One region of the Streptomyces sp. NPDC053431 genome, then DNA from elsewhere that is predicted to be linked to it. Evidence: predicted binding sites of a transcription regulator. Region 1 holds the regulator's gene; the other holds the start of a gene.

Region 1 (4,728 bases):
TCCTGGGTTCTTTCGGCTGCCGGTCGACGGCTACGGCTCCTATGACCCGTCCAACGTACACAAAGTTGAGTCTATTCCGCTCAAGGTATCGGACGCACACCGTCCGGGAGTAGGTTCCGTGGCATGGCTATCGACCCGAGCAAGCCCAGCGACACGTACCTCGGCTTCTGGCGCGAGTACCACATGTGCACCCTGACCACACCTCGCCCGGACGGCACCCCGCACGTGGTGGCGGTGGGGGTCACGTACGACCCCGAGGGCGGCGAGAAGGGCATCGCCCGGGTCATCACGAACAAGCACAGCCGCAAGGTCGCCAACGTCCTGGCGGCGGGGCCGGAGGGCGCCAGGGTCGCGGTCTGCCAGGTGGACAAGGGGCGCTGGGCGACGCTGGAGGGCGTGGCGCGGATCCGCACCGAGGCGGAGGTCGTCGCCGACGCGGTGGACCGCTACGCGGCGCGCTACAACCGGGTGCCGACGCCGAACCCGGACCGGGTCGTGATCGAGATCGCCCTCACGCGGGCGATGGGCCGGGCGTAGCCGGCGCGGGAGCGCGGGGCGCGGGCGGCGACGTGGGTGCGCCGGGCGCGGGCGGTCCGGGTGCGCGGGGCGCGGGTGGTCCGGGTGCGCCGGGCGCGGGTCGCGTCGGGGGCGGCCGGTGGGCCGCCCGGGCGGAGATGCACAGCGGCGCCATCGCGTTTCAGGTCCGCGATGGCGCCGCTGTGTGGGGGAAGCACCTGAACGATCTACAACGACGGGGGAATCGTTCAGGCACTGCGGGGGGTGGCGGTGATGGTCTCGGCGTCGACCAGCTGGGGTTCGACCAGCTGGTGGTCGCGCTGGTCGAGATTGACGAAGATCATGCCGTACCTGATGGCACAGCGGACGGGCTGCGGGGCGCCGCGCGGGCGGCGAAGACACCGGTAGGCGCGAATGTCCTCGTCGTCTTCGCGGACGACGACGATCGGCTCACCGAAGAGGGTGACCATCAACGACTCGCCACGGCGCGGCACCGCGGTGACGAGGTCGATGAAGTGCCACCCGGACCGGTAGGCGCTCGCCATCTCACGTCGGAAACGAGGATCTTCGGGAACCGTCATGCCCCCACGGACTCCCATCCAGGGTCGGCCGGCGCGACACCCCAGCCGGGGTCGGCGGCGGCGGCGGAGAGACCCCAGCCCGGGTCGGCCTCGGCAGCGGGGGTGAGACCCCAGCCCGGGTCGGCGTTCACGACCCTCGTCTGCGAACCCCACCCCGGGTCCTCGGTTGCCGTGACCGCTCCCACAGCGGCAGCAGCCATCAGTGCGACACCGGCTACGGTGCGTATGAGCTTCTTGGACATGACCGAGCAACCTCACTTGAAGGTGTGTAACAACCTGCTCCCCCGCAAGTCACGACGATGGCTCACTCATCCCGTTTCCACCACTCGCTCAATGCATCATGTTCCTGTAATGCAAAAGCCTGGGGGTGTACGTATGCGAATAGAACCTGAGAAAAAGGGACATTCTCACACGCACGCAGACCTGTGCGAAGCGGGCACACGCCTCTATGCGGAAGCGCTTCGATCAGGCCGGATCGCCCGATCGGACATCGGGTCGGCCCCCTGTCTGATGGACCTCGACCTGCTGCGTCCCGACCCCGACGACGCCGAATGGCTGCGGCCGGTGGCCCCTTCGGCCGCGCTGGCCCGGCTGCTCCTTCCCATCGAGAAGGAGATCCAGGAGCGCAGACGCCTCACGGTCACCCTCTCCGACGCTTTCGAGCCGTTCATGGCCCTCGGCGCACGCGACCCGTCGATGACGCACGCCATCACGGTCCTCGAAGGCCTCGACCGCATCAACGCGAGCCTGGACCGGGCCGTCGAGGAGTGCACCTCGGAACTCCTCACCGTACAGCCGGGGAAGGGCCGCAGCGCCCATACCTTCGGCGAAGCGCTGCGCCGTGTACGGCCGTTGCTCGGCAAGGGCATCAAGATGCGCACCCTCTACCAGCACACGGCGCGCCACCAGCCCATCACCCTGGCCTATCTGGAGCGCATCGGGCCCGAGGTCGAGGTCCGCACCCTGGAAGAGATCATCGACCGGCTCATCATCGTCGACCGCAAGGTCGCCTTCGTGCCGGCCAGCCGGGACCGCACGATCGCGCTCGAACTGCGCCACCAGGGGCTCGTCGAGTACCTGGGCGGCGTCTTCGACCAGTTCTGGCTGCAGGCCACGCCGCTCGACGCCCCCGTCACCTACGAGCACCCGATGCTCAGCGGCATCAGCGGGGTGCAGCGCTCCATCGCCAAACTCCTCGTCGAGGGGCACGTCGACGAGGCCATCGCGCGCCGCCTCGGGATGAACGTGCGCACCTGCCGGGCGCACATCGCGAAGCTCGCCGCCGCCCTCGGCAGCGGCAGCCGGGCCCAACTGGGCTATCTGATCGCCCAGTCCGGCATCCTGGAACGCGACGAGTGACCGCTGCCCGCCCGCGACCCGTCATGGGCGGTCACTCTCCCCGGACAGGGTGAAGCCCCCTCCGGGGAGGGGGCTTCGGGGATGAGGGGAGTCAGTCGCCGCGCTTGTGGCCGGGGCGCCAGACCACCAGGGCGCTCGCCTGCTGCACGTCCGTGTACGGCACCAGATCACGCCGGTACGACGCGTGCACCTGGGCCTCGCGCTGGCGCATCGCCGCCGCCGCTCCCTCGACCGCCGTCGACAGCTCGGCCACCCGCGCCTGGAGCGCCGCGACCTGGTTCTCCAGCTCGATGATGCGCTTGATGCCGGCCAGGTTGATGCCCTCGTCCTGCGACAGCTGCTGCACCTGGCGGAGCAGCTCGATGTCACGGGCCGAGTAGCGGCGGCCCCGTCCGGCCGTGCGGTCCGGAGAGACCAGGCCGAGGCGGTCGTACTGACGCAGCGTCTGCGGGTGCAGACCGGAGAGCTGGGCCGCCACCGAGATGACGTACACCGGGGTCTCGTCGGTCAGCTGGTAGGGGTTACGGCGGCGGCCTTCCATCTCCTCAAGCTCCCTTCGCGGCCTGGAACAGCTCTGCCCTGGGGTCCTCGCCCGTCGTCGCCTCGCGGTAGGTCTCCAGGGCCTCACGGGCCTTGTCGTCCAGCTCCTTCGGCACCGCGACCTCCACCGTGATCAGCAGGTCGCCTCGGGTGCCGTCCTTGCGGACCGCGCCCTTGCCGCGGGCGCGCATGGTGCGCCCGTTGGGGGTGCCCGCGGGCAGCTTCAGCGTCACCGCGGGGCCGCCCAGGGTCGGCACCTTGATCTCGCCGCCGAGCGCCGCCTCGTCGAACGTGACGGGCACCGTGACGGTCAGGTTGTCGTCCTTGCGGCCGAACACCGGGTGGGCGTCGACGTGCACGACGACGTACAGGTCGCCGCTCGGTCCGCCGCGCTCGCCCGGGGCGCCCTTGCCGCGCAGCCGGATCTTCTGGTTGTCGCTGACGCCCGCCGGGATGCGGACCTGCATGGTGCGGGAGGACTTGGCCCGGCCGCTGCCCTTGCAGACCTCGCAGGGGGTCTCGGCGATCAGGCCGCGGCCCTTGCAGTCCACGCAGGGGTCGGTCAGGGAGAAGCCGCCGCCGCTGCCGCGCGAGACCTGCCCGGTGCCGACACAGGTCGGGCACACCCGCGGCGTGCCGTTCTTGTCGCCGGTGCCCGAACAGGCCTTGCAGGGCTGCTGGCTGGACATCCGCAGGGGCACCGTGGCGCCCTCGATGGCCTCGGTGAAGCTGAGCGTCACCTCGGACTCGATGTCCTGGCCGCGGCGTGGCTGCGTACGGGTGCCCGCGCCGCCCCCGCCCCGGTTGAACAGGCCGCCGAAGACGTCCCCGAGACCGCCGCCGAAACCGCCGGCACCCCCGGCTCCGCCCTGGGCGCCGCCGAAGAGGTCGCCCAGGTCGAAGTTGAAGGAGCCGCCGGCGCCCGGACCGCCGGCCCGGAAGCCGCCGTTGCCGAACAGGGCGCGGGCGTCGTCGTACTCCTTGCGCTTCTTCGGGTCGCCGAGGATGTCGTTGGCCTCGGAGATCTCCTTGAAGCGCTCCTCCGCCTTGGTGTCGCCCTTGTTGGCGTCCGGGTGGTTCTCGCGGGCGAGCTTCCGGTACGCCTTCTTGATCTCGGCGTCGGTGGCGTCCTTGGGGACGCCGAGAACCTTGTAGTAGTCCTTCTCGACGAAGTCCTTCGTGCTCATCGACGTCCCTCCTCTCGGACGATCGTCGCGCTAGCCCTCGTCGGGGCCACCGCTCTCCTCGTCGGCCTTCTTCTCTTCCTTGGCGGCCGGAGCCGCGCCCGGCTGGGGCTCGGCGACGGCCACGCGCGCGGGGCGGATGGTCCGCTCGCCGATCCGGTACCCCGGCTGCAGGATCGCCACGCAGGTCGTCTCGGTGACGTCCGGCGCGTACGAGTGCATCAGGGCCTCGTGGATCGTCGGGTCGAAGGGCTCGCCCTCCTTGCCGAACTGCTGCAGGCCCATCTTGGCGGCGACGGTCTCCAGCGACTCGGCGACCGACTTGAAGCCGCCCACGAGTTCACCGTGCTCCCGGGCCCGGCCGATGTCGTCGAGCACGGGAAGGAGCTCGGTCAGGAGGCTCGCGACGGCGATCTCCTTGACCGTGACCCGGTCCCGCTCCACGCGGCGGCGGTAGTTCTGGTACTCGGCCTGCAGCCGCTGGAGGTCCGCGGTGCGCTCGGAGAGCGCGGTGCGCGCCTGGTCCAGCTGGGCCAGCAGGGCTACGT
Region 2 (4,728 bases), on a different contig from region 1:
CAGCGGGGCTCGGTGGTCAGGTCGATCTGCGGGTGGAGCGCGGTGCGGAAGCCGACCGACAGGTACTCGCGGCGCACGGTGTCGGCGAAGCGGAGGACCAGCTCCGGGTCGCGGATCGCGGCGAGGCCCAGCGCCTCGGGCCAGGCGGAGAAGGCGCCGGCGTTGAAGGAGGCGCCGATGTTGTCGGTGAAGGCGTGCCGCGGGTCGGTGGAGAGGGAGACCGGGATGCCGAGCCGGGTGCCGGCGGCCATCTCCTGGATCGCGTTGTGCCACTCCGCCATCTCCCGGGGGCCGTGGCTGCCCAGCAGATTGAAGTGGGTCAGTCCGCGCTCGACGATCAGCTCGGGCGTGGTGAGGGGCAGGAGCGAGCCGTCGGTCTCCGTGACCGGGGTGCCGTCCGGGTTCATGGTCAGCATGGCGTGGAAGAGCTGACCGGCCTTCTCCTCGAGGGTCATGCGGGCGAGGAGGTCCTCGACCCGGTCGGGGACGGGGCGGCTGGGGTCCTGGTACGGGTGCACTGTCCTGCCTCACTCGAAGAGGGCGCCGTGGTCGGCGGGCCCACAGGCTAAGCGCGAAAACCGAGTACCCACTAGGTTTGTGTGTTGTGTCCTGGGTCACACGCCGCCGGGGGTGTTCGGGCGCCGGACTAAGGTGGCCCCATGCCCGAGAAGAAGGTCACCGCGAGCCGCAAAAGCGCAGGCAGGGGTACGTATGCGGTCGGTGACGCGCGACGTCAGAAGATCCTCGACACGGCGGTCGAGCACTTCGGGCAGTGGGGCTTCCACGCCTCCTCGCTCGCCCGGATCGCCCACGACTGCGGCATCACCCAGGGCGGTCTGCTGCACCACTTCCGCAGCAAGGAGGACCTGCTCCTGTCCGTGCTCGCGCAGAGCGAGCAGCACGACGTGGAGCGGCTCTTCAGTCAGGAGCCGGAGTCCTACGCCGCGTATCTGGACACCCTCGTCGCCCTGATCGAGGACAACACCCGGCGCCCCGGCATCGTGCGCATGTTCAACGTGCTCGTCGGCGAGTCCGGCAACCTCGGCCACCCCGCCCACCAGTACTTCAAGGAGCGCTACGCGCGCGTGCTGCGGCACACCGTCGACCTCCTGGAGGCCGCCGTCGCGCGCGGGGAGCTGCGCGCCGGCATCGACTGCCCGGCCGTCGGCCGCGAGCAGCTCGCCGTGATGGACGGGCTCCAGATCCAGTGGGCGCTCGACCCGGATTCCATGGACATGCCGGCGCGGGTCGGCGACTTCCTGCGCCGTCAGTACGCGGAGATGCGGGCGGCCGGCGCCCCGTGACGACGTGCCCGAAACCGCGAGGGGCTAGGGCGCCGTGGGCGGGTGGCCTTCGGGCAGCGCCTGGAAGACCCGCTGCAGCGCCGGGGGTCGGTCCTCGCCGTCCTGGGTGACGACGAGCCGGTGGGCGTAGGTGACGTAGTACGTGAAGCCGTCAGCGGCCGGCCGGCCGGTGGGGCGCTCCGGGACCTCGGCGTACGCGGGGTCCTCCAGGGCGGCGCGCAGCTCGGCGGCCTGGGCCTTGGTCATCCGGCCCGAGGTGGGCGGCCGGGTGCCCTTGCGGAGCGTGTAGCCGCCGTCGTACCGGACGACCAGCTTGTTGCTGACGCCCGCGAAGCCGCCGTTGACGACGACCTCGACCAGGACCTCCTGGGGCGCCGGCTCGTCCGGGCCTCCGGCGGTGCCCGTGCTGACGGCCGGTCCGCTCGGCACCGGCGGAATGCTCAGGCCCGAGTCCTCGGGGTCCGCCGCCGGGGCCTGGCTGCAGCCGGCCAGGGCGACGACCGCGGCCAGCACCGTCGCGACCCCGTACCGCTTCACGTACTCCATGGACCGAGCATGCCCGCACACCCGGCCCTCGCGCAGCCCGAACGTGTCAGCCGGTGCGCACGACGCCGGTGAGCGGGCCGCGGTGGTACCAGTCCAGGGAGTCGTAGAGCGCCATCCCGTCGGTGGTCGCCGCCAGGACGCCGGTCTCGGCGCCCGCCTGTGCGGCGGCCGCCTCCAGGGTGTGCATGACGTTGGCGCCGAGCCCGCGGCGGCGGTGGGCCGGGTCGGTCTCGATCTGGTCGGCGACGGCCGTCAGGCCGGTGGGGGCGATCTGGCCGCGGGCCGCGAGCGTGCCGTCGGGCGCCAGGATCCGGACCCGGATCACGCCGTTCCGGGTCTCGGTCGTCCGCGCGTACCCCTCGGGCGGGGCGGGCCGGGCGGCGGGGTCGAGCTTCTTGGTCATCATGAAGCCGGGGTCGTCCGGGACGGTCCACCCCTCGGTGATCCAGGGCGCGACCTCCTCGGGCGTCGCCATCACCTTGAGCCAGGCGTACGGCTCTTCGATCTGCGCGCACAGCCGGCCCACGGACGCCGCGTCCGGGTGCGGCAGCACGTGCCGGAAGGGGTGCCGCGGCAGTCCGACGTCGATCCGGTAGCCCCAGGGCTCGACGACGGCGGGCGGGGTGCCCCGGGAGACGGTCCAGCCGGCCACCCAGGCCGAGGTAAGAGACGCCATATCCATGAGGGCATTACAACTGCTGTTCGCGGCCTGTGGATGGCTGATCGCTCAGAGCGAACGCCGGTCGGGGAACAATCAACGGCTCACATGCATTGAGTCGGCATAGCTCAACTTGACTGCCGAAGGGGAGATCATGGCTTCTGAGTCCATGGCGTCCGCGCCGCTCACACTGCCTGTGCTGCCGCTCGACGACGAGGTCGTGCTGCCCGGGATGGTGGTGCCGCTCGACCTGTCCGACAACGACGTACGGGCCGCGGTCGAGGCCGCACAGGCCGCCGCGCGAGGCGGGAACGGGAAGCCCCGTGTGCTGCTCGTGCCCCGGGTGGACGGCACGTACGCCGGGACCGGCGTGCTCGGCACCGTCGAGCAGGTCGGCCGGCTGTCCGACGGCGACCCCGGCGCGCTCATCCGCGGCCGCGGCCGCGTCCGCATCGGCGCCGGTACGACCGGGCCCGGCGGAGCCCTGTGGGTCGAGGGCGTCGTCGTCGAGGAGACCCTGCCCGACCCGCTGCCCGGCGCCGTGACCGAACTGGTCAAGGAGTACAAGGCGCTGGCCACCAGCTGGCTGAAGAAGCGCGGCGCCTGGCAGGTCGTGGACCGCGTCCAGCAGATCGACGGCGTCGGCGCCCTCGCCGACAACTCCGGCTACTCGCCCTTCCTCACCGTCGAGCAGAAGGTCGAACTCCTGGAGACCGCCGACCCGGTCGCCCGCCTCAAGCTCGCCACCGCGCAGCTGCGCGAGCACCTGGCCGAGCAGGACGTCGCCGAGACCATCGCCAAGGACGTCCAGGAGGGCGTCGACAAGCAGCAGCGCGAGTTCCTGCTGCGCCGTCAGCTGGAGGCCGTGCGCAAGGAGCTGCGCGAGCTCAACGGCGAGACCGAGGGCGACGAGTCCGACGACTACCGCGCCCGCGTCGAGGCGGCCGACCTGCCCGAGAAGGTCCGCGAGGCGGCCCTCAAGGAGGTCGAGAAGCTGGAGCGGTCGAGCGACCAGTCGCCCGAGGGCTCCTGGATCCGCACCTGGCTCGACACCGTGCTCGAACTCCCGTGGAACGAGCGCACCGAGGACTCCTACGACATCCAGGCCGCCAAGGCGGTGCTCGACGCCGAGCACGCCGGCCTGGAGGACGTGAAGGAGCGGATCACCGAGTACCTGGCGGTGCGCAAGCGGCGCGCCGAGCGCGGCCTCGGCGTCGTCGGCGGCCGTCGCGGCGGCGCCGTGCTCGCCCTCGTCGGTCCGCCCGGCGTCGGCAAGACCTCGCTCGGCGAGTCCGTCGCGCACGCGATGGGGCGCAAGTTCGTCCGGGTCGCGCTGGGCGGCGTCCGGGACGAGGCCGAGGTCCGCGGCCACCGGCGGACGTACGTGGGCGCGCTGCCCGGCCGGATCGTGCGGGCGATCAAGGAAGCCGGTTCCATGAACCCGGTGGTCCTGCTCGACGAGATCGACAAGGTCGGCTCCGACTTCCGGGGCGACCCGGCGGCGGCCCTCCTGGAGGTCCTCGACCCGGCGCAGAACCACACCTTCCGCGACCACTACCTGGAGGTCGAACTCGACCTGAGCGACGTGGTCTTCCTTGCCACGGCGAACGTCCTCGAAGCCATCCCCGAGGCCCTGCTCGACCGCATGGAGCTGGTCCGGCTCGACGGCTACACCGAGGACGAGAAGGTCGTCATCGCCCGGGATCACCTGCTGCCCCGGCAGCTGGAGCGGGCCGGCCTGGCGACCGGCGAGGTCGTCCTGGAGGAGTCGGCGCTGCGCAAGCTGGCCGGCGAGTACACCCGGGAGGCCGGCGTCCGGAACCTGGAGCGGTCGATCGCCCGGCTGCTGCGCAAGGTGACCGCCCAGCACGAACTGGGCGAGCGGGAGCTGCCCTTCAGCGTCGGCGCCGACGAGCTGCGCGGACTCATCGGGCGTCCGCACCACGTGCCCGAGTCCGCCCAGGACCCGGCCGAGCGCCGCACCGCGGTGCCGGGCGTGGCGACCGGGCTCGCCGTGACCGGCGCCGGTGGTGACGTGCTCTTCGTCGAGGCCTCGCTCGCCGACCCGGAGACCGGGGCCGCCGGGCTGACCCTCACCGGTCAGCTGGGCGACGTGATGAAGGAGTCCGCGCAGATCGCGCTCTCCTTCCTCCGCTCGCACGGCGCGGAGCTGGAGCTGCCCGTCACCGGTCTCAAGGACCGGGGCGTGCACATCCACTT

Evidence for each region. The regulator HspR, encoded in region 1, represses chaperone genes until heat shock. The targets are predictions, from matches to a motif close to TTGAGNNNNNNNNNCTCAA.
Region 2: the regulator HspR is predicted to act here: its motif matches at 2,622-2,640, upstream of lon (endopeptidase La).

Annotation. Positions count from the first base shown of each region.
Region 1 covers NZ_JBITXX010000003.1:448,747-453,474, reverse strand. Annotated here, with positions in the region: gene ACIGXE_RS11565 (pyridoxamine 5'-phosphate oxidase family protein) at 124-537, shown strand; gene ACIGXE_RS11560 ((2Fe-2S)-binding protein) at 765-1,097, opposite strand; gene ACIGXE_RS11555 (hypothetical protein) at 1,094-1,339, opposite strand; gene ACIGXE_RS11550 (helix-turn-helix transcriptional regulator) at 1,473-2,456, shown strand; gene ACIGXE_RS11545 (heat shock protein transcriptional repressor HspR) at 2,548-2,997, opposite strand; gene dnaJ (molecular chaperone DnaJ) at 3,002-4,183, opposite strand; gene grpE (nucleotide exchange factor GrpE) at 4,214-4,728, opposite strand, start outside.
Region 2 covers NZ_JBITXX010000015.1:13,221-17,948, forward strand. Annotated here, with positions in the region: gene ACIGXE_RS28640 (glycoside hydrolase family 3 N-terminal domain-containing protein) at 1-518, opposite strand, end outside; gene ACIGXE_RS28645 (TetR/AcrR family transcriptional regulator) at 660-1,304, shown strand; gene ACIGXE_RS28650 (hypothetical protein) at 1,329-1,850, opposite strand; gene ACIGXE_RS28655 (GNAT family N-acetyltransferase) at 1,897-2,532, opposite strand; gene lon (endopeptidase La) at 2,663-4,728, shown strand, end outside.